DNA from 3 places in the Scytonema hankhaensis NUACC26 genome. Region 2 is predicted to be linked to each of the others. Evidence: riboswitches for the same ligand, from Rfam matches in the RefSeq annotation. Region 2 holds a riboswitch; each other region holds the start of a gene.

Region 1 (3,280 bases), on a different contig from region 2:
CTGTTGTAATACAGTACGGGCGAGGACGCCCGTACCACAAAAGTAAGAATTGTGTCGTTATGCTTGCAATGCGACTTCACTCTTCCCCGATTCTGAGGAAAGAGTTGTAGGAACTTCTTCTATTTCTACTCGTACCCATTCAGAGTATACATCTTCTAAAAATCTGCTGCGGTCTTGGCTTCCGTTGGAAATCTCTCTGACTTTGAGAGTTGTTACGTACACTCCTTGTACGACTTCATGCCCGTAACCGACAACTTGACCAATTAGTCCAGTAACCTGATGGCGTGTATAGTCACCAATCTCTAACATTGTCATGACTCCTTAACTGAATAGACTTTACGGTTGTTTGTACTTACGCTACAAAATGTTGGTTATCAGTGGAAAAGTTATGATTCGAGGCGGCGAAATGATTGCGGTTTCCCTCCCTCATAAGTTGATTAGGAAATAGTAGTTATTAAGCAACAGCTGGAGCTTTCTTCTCGCGTGAAGGGACAACTTCCGGTAACAGATGAGTGTAAAGATGAGTTAATCTAGAGGCAACACTTTGCCAGCTAAAAGCAATTTCGACACGCTGTCTACCTGCTTCACCAAGGCGATCGCGCCATTCTGGATTTTCTAGAATTCGGTCAATGGCTACGGCAAAAGCATCTTCATCTTTGGGAGGAGCAAGCAATCCCGTAACCTCGGGTACTACTGTAAATTGCAATCCACCAACATTACTGGCTACAACTGGGGTTTGGCTAGCCATCGCTTCGATAGCAACTAAACCAAAAGGTTCGTAATGACTGGGGACAACACACACATCAGCCGCAGCGTAGTAAGAGGGCAAAATAGTCTCATCAAGCCGTCCTGGAAAGGCTGTGCAATTTTCTAATCCAAGTTCAGATACAATACTGGCTATGCGATCGCGTTCGATTCCATCACTATAACCGGGACGACTACCGCCTCCAATAATTAACTGCAAGTTACCCGTACCGTGCAAACTCGATTTTGCAAAAGCTCTAACGAGTGTTTCAATACCTTTACGTTTATCGAAGCGCCCGACATAGAGCACCACTTTTGCATCAGGAGCAATCCCCAATGCTTGACGTGCTACAGATCGTTCAATTGAGCCAAATTTCTCAATATCCGTACCGCAAGGAATGACTTCTATGCGTCCAAGACAGGAAACAAGATTTCGCATATGTTCCTGTTCTTGGGGGCTAGTGGCTACAACTCGATCTACACTCTCCAGACAATTTTTTTCCACAGCTAGTCGGATACTAGCTATTGCTGGTATATCAGTGACACTACGGTACTTCACTGCTCCTAGTGAATGGTATGTATGCACTTGGATCAATGGTTGACGCTTTTTCAGTTCCATTCCCACCCAGGAAGACAACCAATAGTGAGTGTGAACCAGAGAATACTGAAAACCTTGATTTTGTTGGAATGCTTGAAACTCTGCAATAAATTCAGGTAAACGATCCAGTAGACTATCGCGACCTATAAACTCCATGGGACCAGCTTTGAGTCGAATTGTTCGACAGTTAGTTCCATGTTGAATGATAGCTGCTTGTTCGGGACTGCTACGGCGAGTGAACATATCCACTTGCCAACCTTTTTGAGCTAATGCATAACCCACCTGACGGACGTATACGTTTTGTCCACCAGCCTCTTCTTGTCCTATTTCTGCAGCAGGATCTCCATCCACAGAAATCAAAGCGATGCGATGCTTTTTTGTCAGTAGCATAGTTAAACTTCACTCTTATGGCAATCTTTCCTACCTTAAATATCTGAATCAAGGTAGCGTAACCCCTTATCCAAAGCTAAGGGCAGGTACAACGAAGCGCACAGATACCAGCCAAGGATACCGACGAGAACAAAGCATTACTTGCTTAAGAATGCTGTTCGCTCAGTCTCCTCTCAATGCCGACGAAGTTAGCTGACGGGCTAGGACTGAGAGATGTCCCTCTTTTGAAGGATCAAGTGAGAAAAAGGATTTCTTATTTATCCTTTATACTTAAGCCTTTATCCTTGTGCAAGATTAGCCCCAAGGGTGGTTCCTCCGCTCCACGTTTACCTGTGGGAACACTATGTTTAAGGTAAACCGTGAACTAGGCAGACCGAATCTCTATTGTTAAGAATTTAACTTGTAACCTTCACATAAGTCAACCTTTTTTAAGGAAGACTTCTTTAAGCAACCAGCATTGCTACTCTCCAATACGTATTATTGCAAGTTTTGTAATTCTGGTAACCGTTTAACAAAGCTAGCTTGGTACAACGAGTTATGGGTGAACAATTATGAAGTCCGACCTGCATCTAAGATATATCCTTCATAGAAATAAATTTCAAATGCTTAACATAAGTTAGTATAATTACATGAATTTTCTTTAAAGACAACTCTATGAATTACTCTATTCATCTATATTATTTTTCTATCTATCGATAGATGTAAAAACTATATTGATTCCATCCTGTGGGGTGGGCATTGCCCACCAATATCAATTCTCCAAATGATTGCTATACACGATCCCCCATTATCCACGCCCTTACGGGTATGTGTAAGGCACACGCTATATGCAAGGCACACGCGAACGCTACCAGCACTGGTCTCACCGTCCAACGCAATAGCTTCCCTTAAAAAGGGGGACTTTAAGTACTTTCCCCCTAATCCTGAATATGAATCTTGCAGAAGCGATTGTTGACAATCAACTCCTCTGAGTCTACTAATTCTATTATTTGTCCAGTACAAGTTACTTCCTTATCATCAATCCAAACTTGTTGTGGTTGGATTCCGTGTATATGTAAGCTTATCGATCTATAGGGAAAAGGGTACTTACCTTCTGTTGTCCAAACGATTTCTAAATTGTTCTCAAAACGTGTTATCGCAAATTTATGCAATCTCGAATCTCCATAACCATCACCTGCATCAGAGTAAAGAAGATTTTCACTATTGCCTTCTATAGGAGGGTAAATATGCAGAGTTAATTGCTTTTTCTCCTCCATAGGTAAAATATTCCCTGCCAAAACTAACAGAGGAATTTGTTCTAGGGTAAATATTATGCGCTTCGCGATGATCCCCGCCCCTGCCTTCCATATAATGTTGTGTGACTTTAGGAAGCGAGCGATCGCCCCAAACAATAAAAGCAGCTGGTTCATTCATATCGTACCAGAATCCTGCAACACCCACATCTAGCAGATACTGATATTGGCGACTCCACCATCCACGAACTTTGGGGTTAGTAAAATCTGGAAATACACACCAACCAGGCCAAACAGGAGCAACAACAAGTTTCCC
Region 2 (3,280 bases):
CCCGCAGCAGCCGATATATAACGAATAAAGTACTCGTAAATGGCAGAACTGAGAACAACTGCCCAAACTTTTCCTTCTGTTGGTTGTTTTTCAAAAAAAGCTCTAAAATCGCGACCAAACTCTTCCAAAGCTTTATCGCCATATTGTGCTTTGTACTCGTACCACGGGCGCAGTCCAAAATCCCACATAGCTTTATTCATTGTCATGGCATTTCCATGACGATGTATTGTCATGGCTGCACATAACGGAGCGTGACGAGCACCTTCAGCACCAATTCTGGCATTGGTTACAGCACCAGACACAACGGGAGAGGCATCAAGGCGACCAAAAATAATTCCGTCACGAGATGTTGCCCAACTAGCCTCCCGATTGAGTTTCACGTTTAGCCCGTATTTACGGAAAAAACCTTTTTTCCAAGCAATAGCAAAAGGCGCACAGTCATTAACAGGGACATAACCAACGGTAAGATTTGGTTTTTCTAATGTTTTAGAATCAACAACAGGTTGAACAGCAGCAGCTTCTTCTGTTAGTCCTTTAGCACTGCGGTCTCCGGAAATAGCACATGACGACAACGCCATTCCAGCTGCTGTTGCTCCTATTCCTACCAAAAACTCCCGTCGATGCAAAATATTTTCGTTATCAGCGTTGTTCATAAGCTACTCTTATTAGTTAATTTTTCAGGGTTCTACTATCTCCTGTAGGGGCGCGGCGGCCTTGCGCCCCTACTAACCCTAATTAACTTGCTGTTGTTCCCGGACGACGAGTGACTAATTCTTGAATTTTGCCTACTGCAAAATCAAGCAATAATCCAGTTAAGCCAATGACCAATACAGCTAAGAATACTGAACTCAAGTTAAGACGACTCCACTCATCCCAGACAAAAAAGCCGATTCCAATACCACCAGTTAGCATTTCTACAGCAACGATTACCAGCCAAGCAATTCCCAAGCTGATCCGCAAGCCAGTAAAGATATACGGTAGACTAGCAGGCCAAATAATTTTCGTAATTCGCCGCCAACGGGGCATTTCCAGGACTCGTGCTACATCTATATAATCTTTGGGAACACTTGATACGCCCAATGCAGTATTGATGATTGTTGGCCACAAAGAGGTGATGAAAATAACAAAGATGGCGGATGGATCTGCCAAATTGAAGATTGCCAAGGCTATTGGCAACCAAGCCAAAGGAGATACAGGCTTAAAAATTTGAATGACTGGATTCAAAGCAAGCATTGCTGATTTAGACATTCCAATCAAAAAACCTAGGGGAATTGCGACCACAGCACCTAGTAAAAAACCTAGCAATACCCGTCGCAAGCTTGCTATCAACAACCATCCAATTCCTAAATTGCCTGGTCCTCTTTGATAAAACGGGTTCAGGATGTAATCCAAGTTGGCAACCAATGCTTCAGGTGGGGTAGGCATTAATTCATGATTGACAAGAGCAATAACCCACCACAGTAGGATAATTGCTAAAAATCCGATCGCTGGTAATATAACCGTTTCTTTCACCAGTACGGGTTTTGTTTTTTTCCAGGCTGCTTGTCCAGCAACTGCAATAATTGCAGCTATGTTTAATTGAAACACTCTGCTTTACCTCACCAGACTTGAATTGCGGGTACAAAAAACCGAGCAGTACCAGCCAGGATACTGATGAGATTCAATAAAGATTATTGTCTCTTCAGTCTCCTCTCAGTGCCTACGAAGTTAGCTGACGGGCTAGAGTTGAGAGATCCTCCCCCTGAGAAAGATTAAGTATAAAGTCTGAAGGATGAAGTTACTACTGTCCCCTTTTTTTATCCTTTATGCTTTATCCTTTACCCTTTCTCAGGATACGCCCCTTTGGATGGTTCCTCCGCTCCAGCTAATGCAAACTTACGATTAACCGGATTAAGCTGACTTACTCTTAAATTTTAGATAAATGTAACATCGCTACACAGTACCGTCAAGGTATCGAAAGATAGAAGATTTTATTTTACAGTTGACTGCTGTTTGCTATTTTCAGATGACTTTCTCTCTTCGAGTGTAAATATTTGATAAGAATTGTGTAATGAGTATAATTTACATATCGCTCACTTTAAAAAATCATGATATTAACAGCTTTTTTATTTATATTAACTCAATACTGTATATAGCAATCCTATTTGATTTGTGAAATACAAGTAGGTAGGTTCATATCTTGCATCACCGTTTTTTTGAAAAAATAATTAGGCTAAAAAGCTGATTGTTTCGTAGGTAGGGAAGACAGCCCACCGTTTCCTGCCTCAAGGGAGGTGCAAGATGTCAGTAGGGCAATGCCCACCACTGAAGCTTTTGGTGGGCATTGCCCTACCTACAGTGCTCAACATTTTTGACGAATGATTTAGGATTGCTATATATTTATATCATTAATGAAAAATTTTAACCACTATATAGTAGGTATTACCAATCAAAAGCATGATTTTATGGACAATATTTACCATAAGTACATTTCACTAATGGAATATGATTGCTATATTTAGATGTTGTCGAATTACAAGAAATGAAAGATTTTAGTCAATTACTAGAGAACAAAACTCAAATAATTGTAGAAGAGTGGGTGGAAGCTGTTCGAGAAGACAAAAAAATTACCATCACAAAAAATCTCTCACGCTCAGCTATCCAGAATCATCTTGGTGATATCCTCAACGCCCTTGCAGATGTACTTGCGAAAAGTCCACAAGATGAGGAAATGAAACGGATCGTTCAAGAAAGTTTGAATCATGGAATTTTGAGAGCAGAGCAAGGTTATGACGCAGCAGAAATTGCACGAGAATACTGCATCCTACGAGATATTATATTTAAGACAATTGAACCAGAATTTTTACAAGCATCTGTACGGGAAGTGTTACGAGCAGTACGAGTTATTGATATGGTGTTGGATGAAGCGATCGCATCTTGTTTTCAAAGTTACACAGAACAGCGCCTGACAGAACTACAACACCTACAAAACCAGTTAAGTCTTAACAATCAAGAACTCACACGCTTAGTGCGGTCAAATCAAGATAATTTATCCTATCTAGCACACGAACTCAAAAGCCCTTTAACTTCAATCATTGGTTACTCGGATTTATTTTTACGCTTGCAACGAAAGCACTCAGATGTAAAAGATGAAAAAGAAGAAAAGGACAATTTCACAAATTTAGAACACATCGAGAGAGTTTTGCGTAGTGGCAGACAATTACTTCGGATTATCAATGATGCATTAGAAATTTCTCGTTATGATGCAGGGGAGATGAAATTGCACCCCGAATTCATTAAT
Region 3 (3,280 bases), on a different contig from region 2:
CTGTTCACTGTTCCTGATGCGGGGAAGTACTTTTCTATGACTTCACCCGCAGATAAAAATAAGATTCCAGAGAAAATCCCTGCTCCCATAATATTTAATTCCGTACTTCCCAAGAGTTCTAGATGGAAATTAAAACGAGTTACGATCAATAGAGATATCGATGAACAACTACTTGCAATTAAAGATAACTTAACACTCGCTCTAGAAAAGGTATAGCGTTTTCCTCGGGAAATTAAATAAGCAGCAAAAGGAACAATAACTGCACCTACATAAGCAGCATAAAAAGCCACAATTAAACTAACAATCTCACCTCCTCTTAAGGCGACTATTAAACCAAAAAGCGCATTTCCAAAGGTTACAAGCAATTGAGTACTAATAGATACTGGTAAAATATTAAAGTCAAAAATAATCTTGCTCTGTACTCTTAATATACTACTACCAATACCGAGTGAAGGAACTAATAAAGACACAATTAATGCAATACCCAAGGGTTTGTCAGGTCCACCACCAATCCAAGATAGAATATAGGGTAATGTTTCTTTACCACCTATACTATCTGGTAAAATTCCGGCTTGATGGGCGGTTGTCACAACGGTTGAAGGTAATAAAGCAAGTAGCAATAACAAAATTCCTGCTAAAAGACATCCCTTATATAAACTTTTTACATCTTTTGCTTGAACGAGATACATTTGGTACTTCATATCTATCAGCACCAACAAAACCGTAGATAGTGTTATACCTACTGTTTTTGGCAAGCTTTCCAATTGAAGTGAATTCGCAAACTCTAAGGGCGATCGCAAATACTCAGGAAATCCTTGCAGCACCCACAGCCCGTAAAGAAGAGCCAAAAAATTGACAAATAGCAACCCTCTTAATATCCAACCTGCTTTCTCTACTGGTAATAAGGAGAGCACCGCAAACAAAGTTGCCAAAACAATCATTGAAGGTATGGGCGGGATGCCAAAGACTTTGAGGATGGAAGCTGCAGAAATTAACTGTACTGCTTCAATCCCAATCAGAGAACCCCAAGACATTAGCCCCACAAATATTTTCACTCCACTTCCATAAGCAGAACCGAGGAGAGTCCAAATTTGTTCTGTTTGCGTCCAGTAAAACTTTGCTAGTACTATAAGAGCAATTGTACCCAAGCCAAGAGAGACAGCATAAAGGCTTCCAGCCGCACCATGAGTTAGGGATTTCTCTGCTGTTCCTAGGAGAAATCCCAACCCGTAATGTGCTGAAACCAATAAAGCCGCCAGGGAGAAGGTATCTAACCTGCGGTTATTCATAATCAGTGACCAGTGACCAGTAACCAGTGACCAGTGACCAGTGACCAGTAACTAGTAACCAGTGACAGATAACTAGTACTGATTACTGTTTTAAATTTCTTCTACAATTGTAACCGGATCGTTGCTCACTTTTAGCAGTTCGTAAAGATCGTAGGCGTATAAATCCTCTTGGCTTGGCTCTTCTGTCTGACTTGTAGCTACAATTGGTTCGCCATAGCCTTTTGTTCTACCAATCAGCAAAAGTTTTTTACCCGCACACTCACCAATTTCCTTAAATTGGTTTTCTGGCAAAAAGGTAACGTGTTCGGCAAAGAATGTACGATTTTGGATAGGCATTTTATCCTCCTTAATTTGGAATTAGATCGGCTTAGCAAGAAACCTTGCTTATCGCTCTTCGATCGCGAGTTTCACGAGATGAGCTTTCACTTACATACAGGAGGATCTTAGGGATAGGCTGAATACAACCTCTACCATGGATACTCCTTCCAATGCCGACGGAGTTAGCTGACGGGCTAAGGCTGGAAGGTGCCTTTCTTTCTCCAAAGATTCGCCCCAATACGTTGGTTCCTCCGCTTCTCACCCAGTCATTTGGATTTTGCGCTCGCATGACTGGATTGAATTAGGCGACTTTCCTAATCAATACATAAAATAATACTGATATAAGGAAGCAGTCAATCTCTATTTTTATTTCTCAATGTAATCTTTACTTATAAGAATATTTGTAAAGCTTTCGCAAATAGAATTCGGGGTTATACAGGCAAAACTTTTATACTTCTACCCTCATTCTTTATCCTTTCTAATGAAGCCGATCTCAAAGCTAGATCTGCGCTAACGTAGGGGATGAACCTCTATTAATGCGTCATCACAGGTTAAATCGTTATTTAAGTCAGGGAGAAACATGAGGTTGCGGTCTATCTAAAGGTCAGGAGTTGGCTATGTATGAACTAGTTCAAACTGTGTTAAACAGTGATGAGAAAACGGCTCTGCGTCAGTTGGTCTACGATCTAAGTGCTTCTGGGAAGAAATACTTCCTAAGAACCGAAATTTTGCAAACTTTTGCCGACTTTTGCAACCACTCGCAAAAGCCAGCGTACTTTTTTCACTCTTCTTCTCTAGGCAAACTGATTCACTACACTCATGAAATCATTCTAGAGGAGGAAAGTGCCTGGTTCCTTCTCCGACCTCGCATAGGTGTCCAAGAAGCTTGGCGATTGGGGGCAAATTTGACAAGCTTTGAACAAATGACTCCGCAAGAACTACTGAATGTGCGCGATCGCCGTGTCGAGCGCTACCATCCTCAAATCTTAGAAATAGACTTCCGCCCCTTCCATCACGGTTCTCCCAAAATTGACGATCCCAGAAATATCGGTCAAGGGTTGGGGTTTCTCAATCGTTACTTGTGCTCGCAAGTGCTGACAGCTCCTGATTATTGGTTGGAAGTCCTGTACGATGTTCTCAAACGACGCCAGTATGATGGCGTTCCTCTACTCATTAACGGTCGCATTCACTCAGGAACTCAGCTCGCCCAACAAGTTAGAGTAGCTATTGGTTTGTTGAGCGATCGCCAACCAAGCGAACCCTACGAAAAATTCCGCTATGAATTGCAAGACTTAGGTTTTGAACCAGGTTGGGGAAACACTGCATCCCGCGTACTAGAAACCTTAGCACTTCTCAATCGACTCATTGACACTGCTGAACCCGCCATTTTAGAAGCCTTTGTTGCTCGCGTTCCCTCAATCTTCCGCGTTGCTCTTGTTTCCGTACATGGTTGGGTTGGACAGGAAGGAGTGATGGGAAGACCCGAAACCGCAGGTCAAGTCATCTATATTCTCGAACAAGCCCGTAGTTTAGAAAACAAACTGCGAGAAGAAATCCAATTGGCTGGGCTAGATGTGCTTGGGATTCAACCCCAAGTGACTATACTCACTCGCCTGATTCCTAACTGCGAAGGAACCCAATGTAACTTGCGCTTAGAAAAAGTTCAAGGTACG

What was found. Region 2 has a riboswitch for cyclic di-AMP ahead of ntrB (nitrate ABC transporter permease). Riboswitches for the same ligand answer to the same signal wherever they lie in the genome.
Region 1: linked by a shared signal. The riboswitch ahead of ACKTT2_RS30555 (glycosyltransferase) and the one ahead of ntrB (nitrate ABC transporter permease) in region 2 are both predicted to bind cyclic di-AMP.
Region 3: linked by a shared signal. The riboswitch ahead of ACKTT2_RS34460 (hypothetical protein) and the one ahead of ntrB (nitrate ABC transporter permease) in region 2 are both predicted to bind cyclic di-AMP.

The regions. Positions count from the first base shown of each region.
Region 1 covers NZ_BAACAP010000221.1:466-3,745, forward strand. Annotated here, with positions in the region: gene ACKTT2_RS30550 (hypothetical protein) at 58-309, opposite strand; gene ACKTT2_RS30555 (glycosyltransferase) at 455-1,732, opposite strand; cyclic di-AMP (ydaO/yuaA leader) riboswitch at 1,895-2,080, opposite strand; gene ACKTT2_RS30560 (DUF5110 domain-containing protein) at 2,650-2,988, opposite strand; gene ACKTT2_RS30565 (TIM-barrel domain-containing protein) at 2,933-3,280, opposite strand, start outside.
Region 2 covers NZ_BAACAP010000114.1:9,637-12,916, forward strand. Annotated here, with positions in the region: gene ACKTT2_RS05685 (ABC transporter substrate-binding protein) at 1-653, opposite strand, end outside; gene ntrB (nitrate ABC transporter permease) at 736-1,587, opposite strand; cyclic di-AMP (ydaO/yuaA leader) riboswitch at 1,682-1,907, opposite strand; gene ACKTT2_RS05695 (sensor histidine kinase) at 2,522-3,280, shown strand, end outside.
Region 3 covers NZ_BAACAP010000229.1:54,810-58,089, reverse strand. Annotated here, with positions in the region: gene ACKTT2_RS34465 (SLC5/6 family protein) at 1-1,289, opposite strand, end outside; gene ACKTT2_RS34460 (hypothetical protein) at 1,380-1,625, opposite strand; cyclic di-AMP (ydaO/yuaA leader) riboswitch at 1,764-1,899, opposite strand; gene ACKTT2_RS34455 (sucrose synthase) at 2,225-3,280, shown strand, end outside.